Regions from separate parts of the Blautia sp. DFI.1.216 genome, predicted to be linked through region 2. Evidence: a T-box and tRNA genes for the amino acid it is inferred to sense, from the RefSeq annotation. Region 2 holds a T-box; the other holds one or more tRNA genes.
What was found. The T-box of region 2 lies ahead of thrS (threonine--tRNA ligase). A T-box ahead of a tRNA ligase gene usually reads a tRNA of that ligase, here a tRNA-Thr.
Positions count from the first base shown of each region.

Region 1: it has a tRNA-Thr gene. The T-box ahead of thrS (threonine--tRNA ligase) is inferred to sense a tRNA for this amino acid. The anticodon was not compared.

Region 1 covers NZ_JAJDML010000026.1:152-5,333, reverse strand. Annotated here, with positions in the region: gene ispF (2-C-methyl-D-erythritol 2,4-cyclodiphosphate synthase) at 1-444, shown strand, start outside; gene cysS (cysteine--tRNA ligase) at 472-1,881, shown strand; gene LJE11_RS11170 (Mini-ribonuclease 3) at 1,866-2,345, shown strand; gene rlmB (23S rRNA (guanosine(2251)-2'-O)-methyltransferase RlmB) at 2,342-3,079, shown strand; gene sigH (RNA polymerase sporulation sigma factor SigH) at 3,232-3,834, shown strand; tRNA gene LJE11_RS11155 (tRNA-Thr) at 3,948-4,019, shown strand; gene LJE11_RS11150 (Uma2 family endonuclease) at 4,649-5,158, opposite strand.
Region 2 covers NZ_JAJDML010000034.1:22,004-27,185, forward strand. Annotated here, with positions in the region: gene thrS (threonine--tRNA ligase) at 1-1,794, opposite strand, end outside; T-box leader at 1,959-2,186, opposite strand; gene hisC (histidinol-phosphate transaminase) at 2,334-3,389, shown strand; gene LJE11_RS12930 (COG2426 family protein) at 3,405-3,905, shown strand; gene rho (transcription termination factor Rho) at 4,327-5,182, shown strand, end outside.

The DNA.
Region 1 (5,182 bases), on a different contig from region 2:
GAAGATAGAGATCTGATTCTGGGTGGTGTGAAGATAGACTGGGAAAAAGGTCTCCTGGGACATTCAGATGCAGATGTACTGATCCATGCAGTTATGGATGCACTTCTGGGAGCTGCTGCACTGGGCGATATCGGAAAACATTTTCCGGATACAGACCCTGCATATAAAGGAATTTCCAGTATTCTGCTGCTGGAACATGTGACGAAGCTTTTGAGAGAGCACCATTATGAGATCGGAAATATAGATGCAACGATCATTGCACAGAAACCAAAGATGGCACCTCATATTCCACAGATGAGAGCCAATATGGCAAAAGCAATGGGAATCAATGAGTCTCAGCTGAACATTAAGGCCACTACAGAGGAAAAACTGGGATTTACGGGAAGAGAAGAAGGAATTGCATCTCAGGCGATCTGTCTTCTTAATGAAAGAAAAGAGAGTTAATGATAGAGAAAACTGGAGGAATAAAACATGAAACTTTTTAACACACTGACACGTAGAAAAGAAGAATTCGTACCTCTTGAAGAGGGAAAAGTTCGTATGTATGTCTGCGGTCCGACTGTATACAACCTGATCCATATCGGAAATGCACGTCCGATGATCATCTTCGATACCGTACGCCGATATATGGAATACAAAGGATATGAAGTAAACTATGTTTCCAATTTTACAGACGTAGATGACAAGATCATCAAGAAAGCAATCGAAGAGGGCGTAAGCGCACAGGAAATTTCCGAGCGTTATATTGCAGAGTGTAAGAAAGATATGGATGGCATGAATGTAAAACCTGCCACAACCAATCCACAGGCAACCCAGGAAATCAACGGAATGATCAGTATGATCCAGACTCTGGTTGATAAGGGATATGCTTATCCGGCAGCAGACGGTACTGTTTATTTCAGAGTTAAGAAGTTCAAAGAATATGGCAAACTTTCGCACAAGAACCTGGATGATCTGCAGTCCGGCTTCCGTTCTCTGCAGGTGTCCGGTGAAGACCAGAAAGAAGATCCACTGGATTTTGTTCTCTGGAAACCGAAGAAAGAGGGAGAACCATCCTGGCCTTCACCATGGTGTGACGGACGTCCGGGATGGCATATTGAGTGTTCTGTTATGGCGAAAAAATACCTTGGTGATGAGATTGATATCCATGCAGGCGGAGAAGACCTGATCTTTCCTCACCATGAGAACGAGATCGCACAGAGTGAATGCTGCAACGACAAAATCTTTGCAAAATACTGGATGCACAATGCATTCTTAAATATTGATAACAGAAAAATGTCCAAGTCTCTTGGAAACTTCCGTACTGTTCGTGAAATCAGTGAACAGTATGACCTGCAGGTGCTTCGTTTCTTCATGCTGAACGCCCATTACAGAAGTCCGCTGAATTTCAGCGCAGATCTGATGGAAGCTGCAAAGAATGCATTAGAGCGTATCACAGATGCAGCAGCAAACTTAAAGGACAGAAAAGCAGCAGCACAGACAGAAACTGCAACAGATGCAGAGAAAGAACTGCTTGCACAGGCACAGGAATTCGTAAAGAAATTTGAAGAAGCTATGGATGATGATTTCAACACAGCAGATGCACTGGCAGCAATCTTTGAACTGGTTAAATTTGCAAATACAAATGTATCAGAGGCAAGTTCCGCAGAATTTGCAGGAACACTTCTTGACACAATGGTGAAATTATGCGATGTACTTGGTCTGAAGGCTGTGAAAACAGAAGAAATCCTTGATAAAGAAATCGAAGACCTGATTGCAGAGCGTCAGGAAGCAAGAAAAGCAAAGAATTTCGCAAGAGCAGATGAGATCAGAGATGAGCTTCTGGCTAAGGGAATCATCCTTAAGGATACCCGCGAGGGAGTAAAATGGAAACGAGCTTAAATGATATGAGTGGAACAAACGGACTTAATGAAGAGAATTTGAGTAGTTTGAAAGGCATGCTTCATCAGTTGTTTCATTTGGAAGATAAAGACTTGCGAACATATTCTCCGCTGACATTGGCGTATATCGGAGATGGCGTCTATGAACTGGTGATCCGCACGATCCTTGTAAAAAAAGGCAACTGTCCGGTGAACCAGCTTCACAGAAAAGCCAGCAGTCTGGTTAAGGCAGGAACTCAGTCTTCCATGATGGAAGTAATCGAGCCCATGCTTACAGAGGAGGAACACAGCGTTTACAGAAGAGGAAGGAATGCTCATTCTCCTACAATGGCTAAACATGCAACCATGGCAGACTACCGCAGGGCAACAGGGTTTGAAGCTCTGATGGGCTATTTATATTTAAAAGATGATTTCAGCAGGATCATAGAACTGGTCCGTGCAGGGATTGGAGAGGATAAGATATGAGTGAACAGATAGAAGGACGCAATGCGGTTCTGGAAGCGTTTCGTTCCGGCAAATGTGTAGATAAGCTTTTTATCCTGGACGGATGCCAGGACGGACCGGTCCGCACTATTGCCAGAGAGGCAAGAAAAAAAGATACGATTATTAATTATGTGGCAAAAGAACGTCTGGATCAGTTAAGCGAGACAGGCGCACATCAGGGCGTAATCGCTCAGGTGGCAGCCTATGAATATGCAAGTGTAGAAGATATTCTTGCGAAGGCAAGGGAAAAAGGAGAAGATCCCTTTATCTTTATCCTGGATAATATTGAGGATCCTCATAATCTTGGTGCGATCATCCGTACAGCAAACCTTGCAGGTGCACATGGGGTGATTATTCCCAAGAGAAGAGCAGTTGGCCTGACTTCCACAGTTGCCAAGACTTCAGCAGGTGCATTAAACTATACACCTGTTGCAAAAGTTACCAATCTGGGACATACCATCGATGAACTGAAAGAACAGGGCATGTGGTTTGTATGTGCAGATATGGGCGGTGAAACCATGTACAATCTTAACCTGACAGGTCCGATCGGCGTAGTGATCGGCAATGAAGGTGAAGGTGTAAGCAGACTGATCCGTGAGAAGTGTGATTTCGTGGCATCTATTCCTATGAAGGGTGACATTGATTCCCTCAATGCATCTGTGGCAGCCGGAGTACTTGGATATGAGATTGTACGTCAGAGACTGCAGAAGAAATAAGTTTATCTCAGTCTGAGATAAAGGCTTCGTGAGGATGTGCAGCGATTATTAAGAGGAATTTTTGCAGCAGAAAATTATTCCACAATATTGTTATGCTATAAGAAGCCCTCTGGGCGAATGATAGAGATTTTCAGAAAAACGGAAGGGTTAAATTGATGAAACAGTATGACGGAATTAAAGATGAAGAATTAATTTCCCGTTTCAAAAACGGGGAATCAGAAATCCTCGACTATCTGATGGAAAAATACAAGAACATGGTCCGCAAGAAAGCAAGGACCATGTTCCTGATAGGCGGGGAGAACGATGACCTGATACAGGAAGGCATGATCGGACTGTTTAAGGCAGTCCGCGATTACCAGCCGGACAGGGATGCTGCATTCCAGACCTTTGCCAGTATATGTGTGGACAGACAGATCTACAACGCCATCCAGAGTTCCAACAGGCAGAAGCACCAGCCACTGAATTCCTATATTTCCCTCAGCGAACAGGATGGGGAAAATGAAGAACATCTTGGAGATAACTGGGGAGAGAACCCGGAGTCTATCATTATTGACCAGGAGAATGTCCAGGATCTGGAGCAGGAGATAACAGCAACGTTAAGTCCAATGGAGAACCAGGTTCTTGAATATTATCTGGCAGGAAACGGATACGGAGAGATTGCCCAGATCATGGGAAAAACACCCAAATCCATAGATAATGCATTACAGCGTATCCGAATCAAGATCAGAGAGCAGTTGGAGCAATATCAAAAATAGAAAGATATCTGTATAAAACCCAAAAATAAAAATCAAAAAGTTAAAAATAGGGATTGACAATACAAACAAGTTCTGATAGTATATTTAAATGTGAGCGGTAAATCCGACACAATGCTGATGTGGCTCAGAGGTAGAGCACTTCCTTGGTAAGGAAGGGGTCACGGGTTCAATTCCCGTCATCAGCTTGCTAAGAATAGCTTATTTACTGGGTTTGTGAGGTGCCAGTAAATCAAAGTTACTCAAGATAATCAGGACATAGGTTCTGATTATTTTTTTTGTGCAATTTGCAGTTCCGGGATACTGCTCAGAATTGCAGTTTTTGTACTGAGACTCTTCCTATTCCTGAAGATGATTTTAGGATGATATACTCGAATAAACCCAGTATTATTTTATAAACTTCTAAGAACTGTTTGTACTTCCAGAATGACAAGAGATATGTTATACTTACAGTGTTGTCCAACCGATACCCGGCAACGGGAGGAGGTGAAGTCTATATGGAGAATCTTGCTGTTTCTTTTCTTGTCACCTTTATGGCAAGCATAGCTGCCTATTATGTTTGCAAATGGTTAGACGGAGATAAGTAGGGCAACACTAACCTGGCAGTTTCTTGTCTGCCATAAAAAATAAGAAGAAGCCCCCAGTATTCGCACTACTGAGGGCTTCATTCTTTTTGTCTACATGGACTTGCTATTTCTTTTCGCCTACTGGCATTATAGCATATGCAGATCAGGAAATCAATATGCAAGTGATTCTGAAACATTCTGAAACAAATAAAAAGAGTAAACTATTTCCTTGGTTTATGCCTTATTTTTCGTTAATATTCACCAATGTCGAACAGCTCGTCAAAGGTTATCTTCAGATTCGGAAACATAACCAGATGTAAATCTTCTTTATTCTGGGCTGTGACAGTCTTATAAAGATACGGATAACCAGTGCCATCTTCTTTGAAATCGAAGAGATAAATCTCTACAGATTTTTTTCTCCAGTCAACGATCCAATACTCAGAGACACCGACCTTGCAATAAATATTCATTTTTTCATGTCGATCATATTCTTCTGTGGCATTGGACAAAACTTCCATCACAAAGCGGGGAATGCCAGTGAAAGAAATGTTCTTACGGTCTCTCAGGTTACAGATGATTGATACGTCAGGAATGATTACTTTATCATCATTTTCACGCCATTCATACTGAACACCATCACCAAAGACACGACATAAGCTGTCTTTGATTTGGCTGCCGATCTTGATAACAAAGTTATTGATAACCATAGAATGTTCCAGGTAAGTTTTACTTAAATCTTCAATTGGTAGTGCATTACTCATATTGCCGCACCTCCTTGATATGTT
Region 2 (5,182 bases):
GTATGGAACTCTTGCAAGGCGTGCTTCGCGGATCTTGTAGCCCATCTTTTCAGAACGCTGGTCAACAGAGCAGCGGATTCCGTTTTCTTTTAACTGAGCTTCAACTTTGGCAGCATAGTCGTGGAATTTCTCGGAAATTGGAATCACACGAACCTGTTCCGGGCAGAGCCATGTCGGGAACATACCTGCATATTTCTCAATGAGCCATGCCAGTGTTCTCTCGTAGCATCCCATGGATGTACGATGGATGATGTATGGACGCTGTTTTTCACCGTTTTCATCGATATAATACATGTCGAACTGTTCAGCCAGAAGAGCATCCCACTGAATCGTGATCATAGTATCTTCTTTTCCGTATACGTTCTTGGCATTGATATCAACCTTAGGTCCGTAGAATGCAGCTTCGCCAACATCCTCTGTAAACGGAATGTTCAGTTCTTCAAGCATCTGACGGATATGAGCTTCTGTCTGATCCCACACTTCTGCATCACCGATGTATTTCTCTCTGTTGTTAGGATCCCATTTGGAAAGGTGATAGGTTACGTCCTCCTCTACACCAAGAACCTGCAGACAGTACTGTGCAAGTGCGATACAGTCTTTAAATTCTTTTACCATCTGGTCAGGTCTTACAATCAGATGACCTTCGGAGATCGTGAACTGACGTACACGTGTCAGACCATGCATTTCCCCGGAATCCTCATTACGGAACAGAGTGGATGTTTCACCGTAACGAAGAGGCAGATCACGGTAGCTGTGCTGTTCTGCTTTGTATACATAATACTGGAACGGACATGTCATAGGACGAAGTGCAAATACTTCCTTGTCAGTCTCCTCATCACCGAGAACGAACATACCGTCTTTGTAATGATCCCAGTGTCCGGAAATCTTGTAAAGGTCGCTCTTTGCCATTAACGGAGTTTTTGTTCTGATATATCCGCGTTTTGCTTCTTCGTCTTCGATCCAGCGCTGAAGCTCCTGCATCATGATCACACCGTTTGGCATGATAAGTGGAAGTCCCTGACCGATCACGTCTACAGTTGTGAAGATCTTCATCTCACGGCCAAGTTTGTTGTGGTCACGTCTTTTTGCTTCTTCCATCTGTTCCAGATGTTCTTTCAGTTCGTCCTTGGAAGCATAGGCTGTTCCGTAGATACGTGTGAGCATTGCATTCTTTTCGCTGCCTCTCCAGTAAGCGCTGGAAGAGGAGAGAAGCTTGAATGCTTTTACACCTTTTACGCTCATAAGGTGAGGACCTGCGCAGAGGTCTGTCCAGTCTCCCTGGGAATAGAAAGAGATTTCGGAGCCTTCAGGAAGATCTTCGATAAGTTCTACCTTGTATGGTTCATTTTTCTCCTGGAAGTATGCGATGGCATCTTCTCTTGATTTTGTGAAGCGTTCAATCTTAGCGCCTTTTTTGATGATCTTTTTCATTTCTTTTTCGATTGCATCCAGGTCATCACGGGAGAATGGAGGGCAGTCGAAATCATAGTAGAATCCTGTATCAATAGAAGGTCCGATAGCAACCTTTGCATCCGGGAATAAGGTCTGTACTGCCTGGGCAAGTACGTGGGATGCTGTATGGCGGAGAACTGCAAGTCCTTTTTCATCTTTTGCTGTCAGGATGTTTAATTCGCAGTCACTGTCAATAACTGTTCTCAGGTCTACAACTTCTCCGTTTACTTCTCCTGCACAGGCAGCACGTGCAAGTCCCTCGCTGATGTCGTAAGCAATGTCGATTACGGATTTTGCTTCAGCGTATTCTTTTTTTGAGCCGTCTTTTAATGTTACGATCATGATGATTATCTCCTTTACGTTAGTATGGATTTGTTATAGTTGCTGTTCACTGTTGATATCCCACGGAGCGTGTTGTTGAGAACGGAGTGAACAGTAACAGGTTTTTGTACTGCGAAGGGGTAAAAGAAAGAATAAAAAAATCCCCTACAGTACGGTTAAATACTGTAGGGGACGAGATAACATTACTCGCGGTTCCACCCCGGTTGTTCTGATACATTACTGATGGATAAATCATCTGATCAGAACCGCTTCATTCGATGGTAACGGAATCACCGGACTGTATTAAAGTCACTCAGAGGTGGTCTTCGGCTGGTTCGCGATGAAATGCTTGCACCGGTATACATTTCTCTCTGTAACGTTCCTCAGCGTACTCTTCTCTTCAACGTTTTGATCCTTCTTATCTTTTCTGCCGCCTATTATAAACTCGCAAAGTGGGTTTGTCAATCAGTAAAATGCAAAAAGTTGATTTACGAAAATAGAGATTAATGTTATACTGACGAAAGTGAAAAACAATAAAAAACATGAAAGGAATCAGATAAATGAGCAGATGGGAAGAAAATATACGTAAAGTAATACCATATACACCAGGCGAGCAGCCCAATCAGCCGGATATGATCAAGCTGAATACCAACGAGAATCCGTATCCGCCGGCACCTGGAGTGGAGAAGGCGTTGAGGGAGATGGATACAGATACTATGAGACTTTATCCGGATCCTACAGCAGGAGAACTGGTACATGCCATTGCAAAGAATTACGGGCTGAAGGATGAACAGGTTTTTGTGGGAGTAGGTTCCGATGATGTGCTTGCCATGAGTTTCCTTACATTCTTTAATTCACAGAAGCCGGTTCTTTTTCCGGATATCACATATTCTTTTTATGATGTATGGGCAGACCTGTTTCGCATTCCATATGAGAGACCGGCACTGGATGAGAACTTTCATATAAGGACGGAAGATTATTTCAGAGAAAACGGAGGAATTGTATTCCCGAATCCGAATGCGCCGACAGGTGTGGAGATGCCGCTGGAGGAAGTGGAGGATATTATCCGCCATAATCCTGATGTGATTGTGATCGTGGACGAGGCTTATGTGGATTTTGGTAGTCAGTCGGCGCTTCCATTGATTGAAAAATATGACAACCTTCTGGTCGTACAGACATTTTCCAAGTCGCGTTCTATGGCTGGGATGAGAATTGGTTTTGCGTGTGGAAATGAGAAACTGATCAGATTCCTGAATGATGTGAAGTATTCTTTTAATTCTTATACTATGGACCGTACAGCGATTGCTGCAGGTGTGGCGGCAGTTGAAGATAAAGCATATTTTGATGAGACATGTAATAAAATCATAGAGACAAGAGAATGGACAAAGAAAGAATTGAAGGCACTGGGATTCTCTTTTCAGGATTCTATGTCTAACTTTATTTTTGCTACGCATAAAACCTGCCCTGCGAAAGAACTTTTTGAGGCATTGAGAGGGCAGCATATTTATGTTCGTTACTTCCAGAAGGACAGAATTGACAATTTTCTTCGTATCACTGTTGGAACAAAGGAAGAAATGCAGAAATTTATTGATTTTTTGAAGGATTATTTGAAGTAAGAGTTAGGAGGCTTTATGGAAGCGCTGGTACATTGGTTTTCACAGAATCTGTCACAATATATTTCACCTGAAGGGGCAGTTTTTATTATTTCAATGATTCCGCTTTTGGAACTCAGGGGAGGATTGCTTGCAGCATCCTTACTTAAGATATCGGCTGCAAAGGCAATTCCACTGTGTATTGTTGGAAATATTATTCCTATTCCGTTTATTCTGTTGTTTATCAGACAGATTTTCAAGGTTTTAAAAAAGACGAAACTCTTTCGGGGACTTGTTATGAAATTGGAAGACAGGGCAATGAGAAAAAGTGATCAGGTAAAGAAATATGAGTTTTGGGGACTGATGCTGTTTGTGGGAATTCCTCTTCCGGGAACAGGGGCATGGACAGGATCTCTGATTGCATCTCTTCTGGAAATTGATATTAAGAAGTCCTCTCTGGCAATTTTTTGTGGCATTATTATGGCAACTGTCATTATGTATATTGTTTCCTATGGATTAGTGGGAAATCTGGTACGTTAATTATTTTATACCAATATTCATCGGAAATCCGGAGACATATTTTATGTCTCCGGATTTCTGCTTTTATGTCGATAATATCAGTTTTATGACGTATAAAACAGCTTGCCAATAATAAAGATTTGGAATAATATGGTATTGTCAATTATGAAGAAGATGTGCTAAGATAAATATAAAAATACCGGTGTGCAGACAGGATTACTACAGGAATTAACTTGTCGACACAGGAGCAGGAGTATAATTTTCCTGCGATATGCATTGCTGCAGATCTGATATTCGTGTCACTTCAGACAGATTATCCCACTAACTGTTACAGGAAAAGTTAATAAAGAATAAATTACTCAGATACATAGGAAATCAGAAAAACAAAAATAAAAATAATTATCAATATTAACAATCAAAACAAAAAGCAGAGGATTATTTTATGAGAGAAAAGTATGAATCATTATCACTGGCAACTTTAAAGGATTTGGCAAAAGCCAGAGGATTAAAAGGGGTTTCAGCATTGAGAAAACCGGAATTGATCGAGAGAATGCTTCACGAAGATGAACTGGAAGGTGAGACAAAAAAACAGGAAACAGTCCGGGAGAAACCGCAGCAGAGTGAAGTGGAAGGTAACGGAGAGAGAATCCCCCAGTATAACAAAACACTGGAACGTACACAGTATCATGCCCCGGCAGAGGCAGTACAGCTTGACAGTGGAGAGAGAGCAGACGGAATCCTTGAGGTACTTCCGGATGGATATGGGTTTATCCGATGTGAGAATTATCTTCCGGGGGAAAATGATATTTATGTATCACCTTCTCAGATACGCAGATTTAACCTGAAAACAGGTGATATTATTAAGGGGAATATCCGTATCAAAACACAGGGAGAGAAATTCAGTGCCCTGCTATATGTGACCTCTATCAACGGATTCCATCCCAGTGAAGGGCAGAGACGATATAATTTTGAAGATATGACACCGATTTTTCCAAATGAGAGACTGATAATGGAAAGACCGGGCGGCACAGTTGCCATGAGGATCGTAGATCTGATCAGCCCTATCGGTAAAGGACAGAGAGGAATGATCGTATCTCCTCCGAAAGCCGGTAAGACAACTTTGCTGAAAGATGTGGCAAAGTCTATTCTGAGAAACAATCCGGACATGCATCTGATCATTCTTCTGATCGATGAGCGTCCTGAGGAGGTTACAGATATCAGGGAGGCCATCTGTGGCGATAATGTGGAAGTTATTTATTCTACATTTGATGAGCTTCCGGAACATCATAAACGTGTGT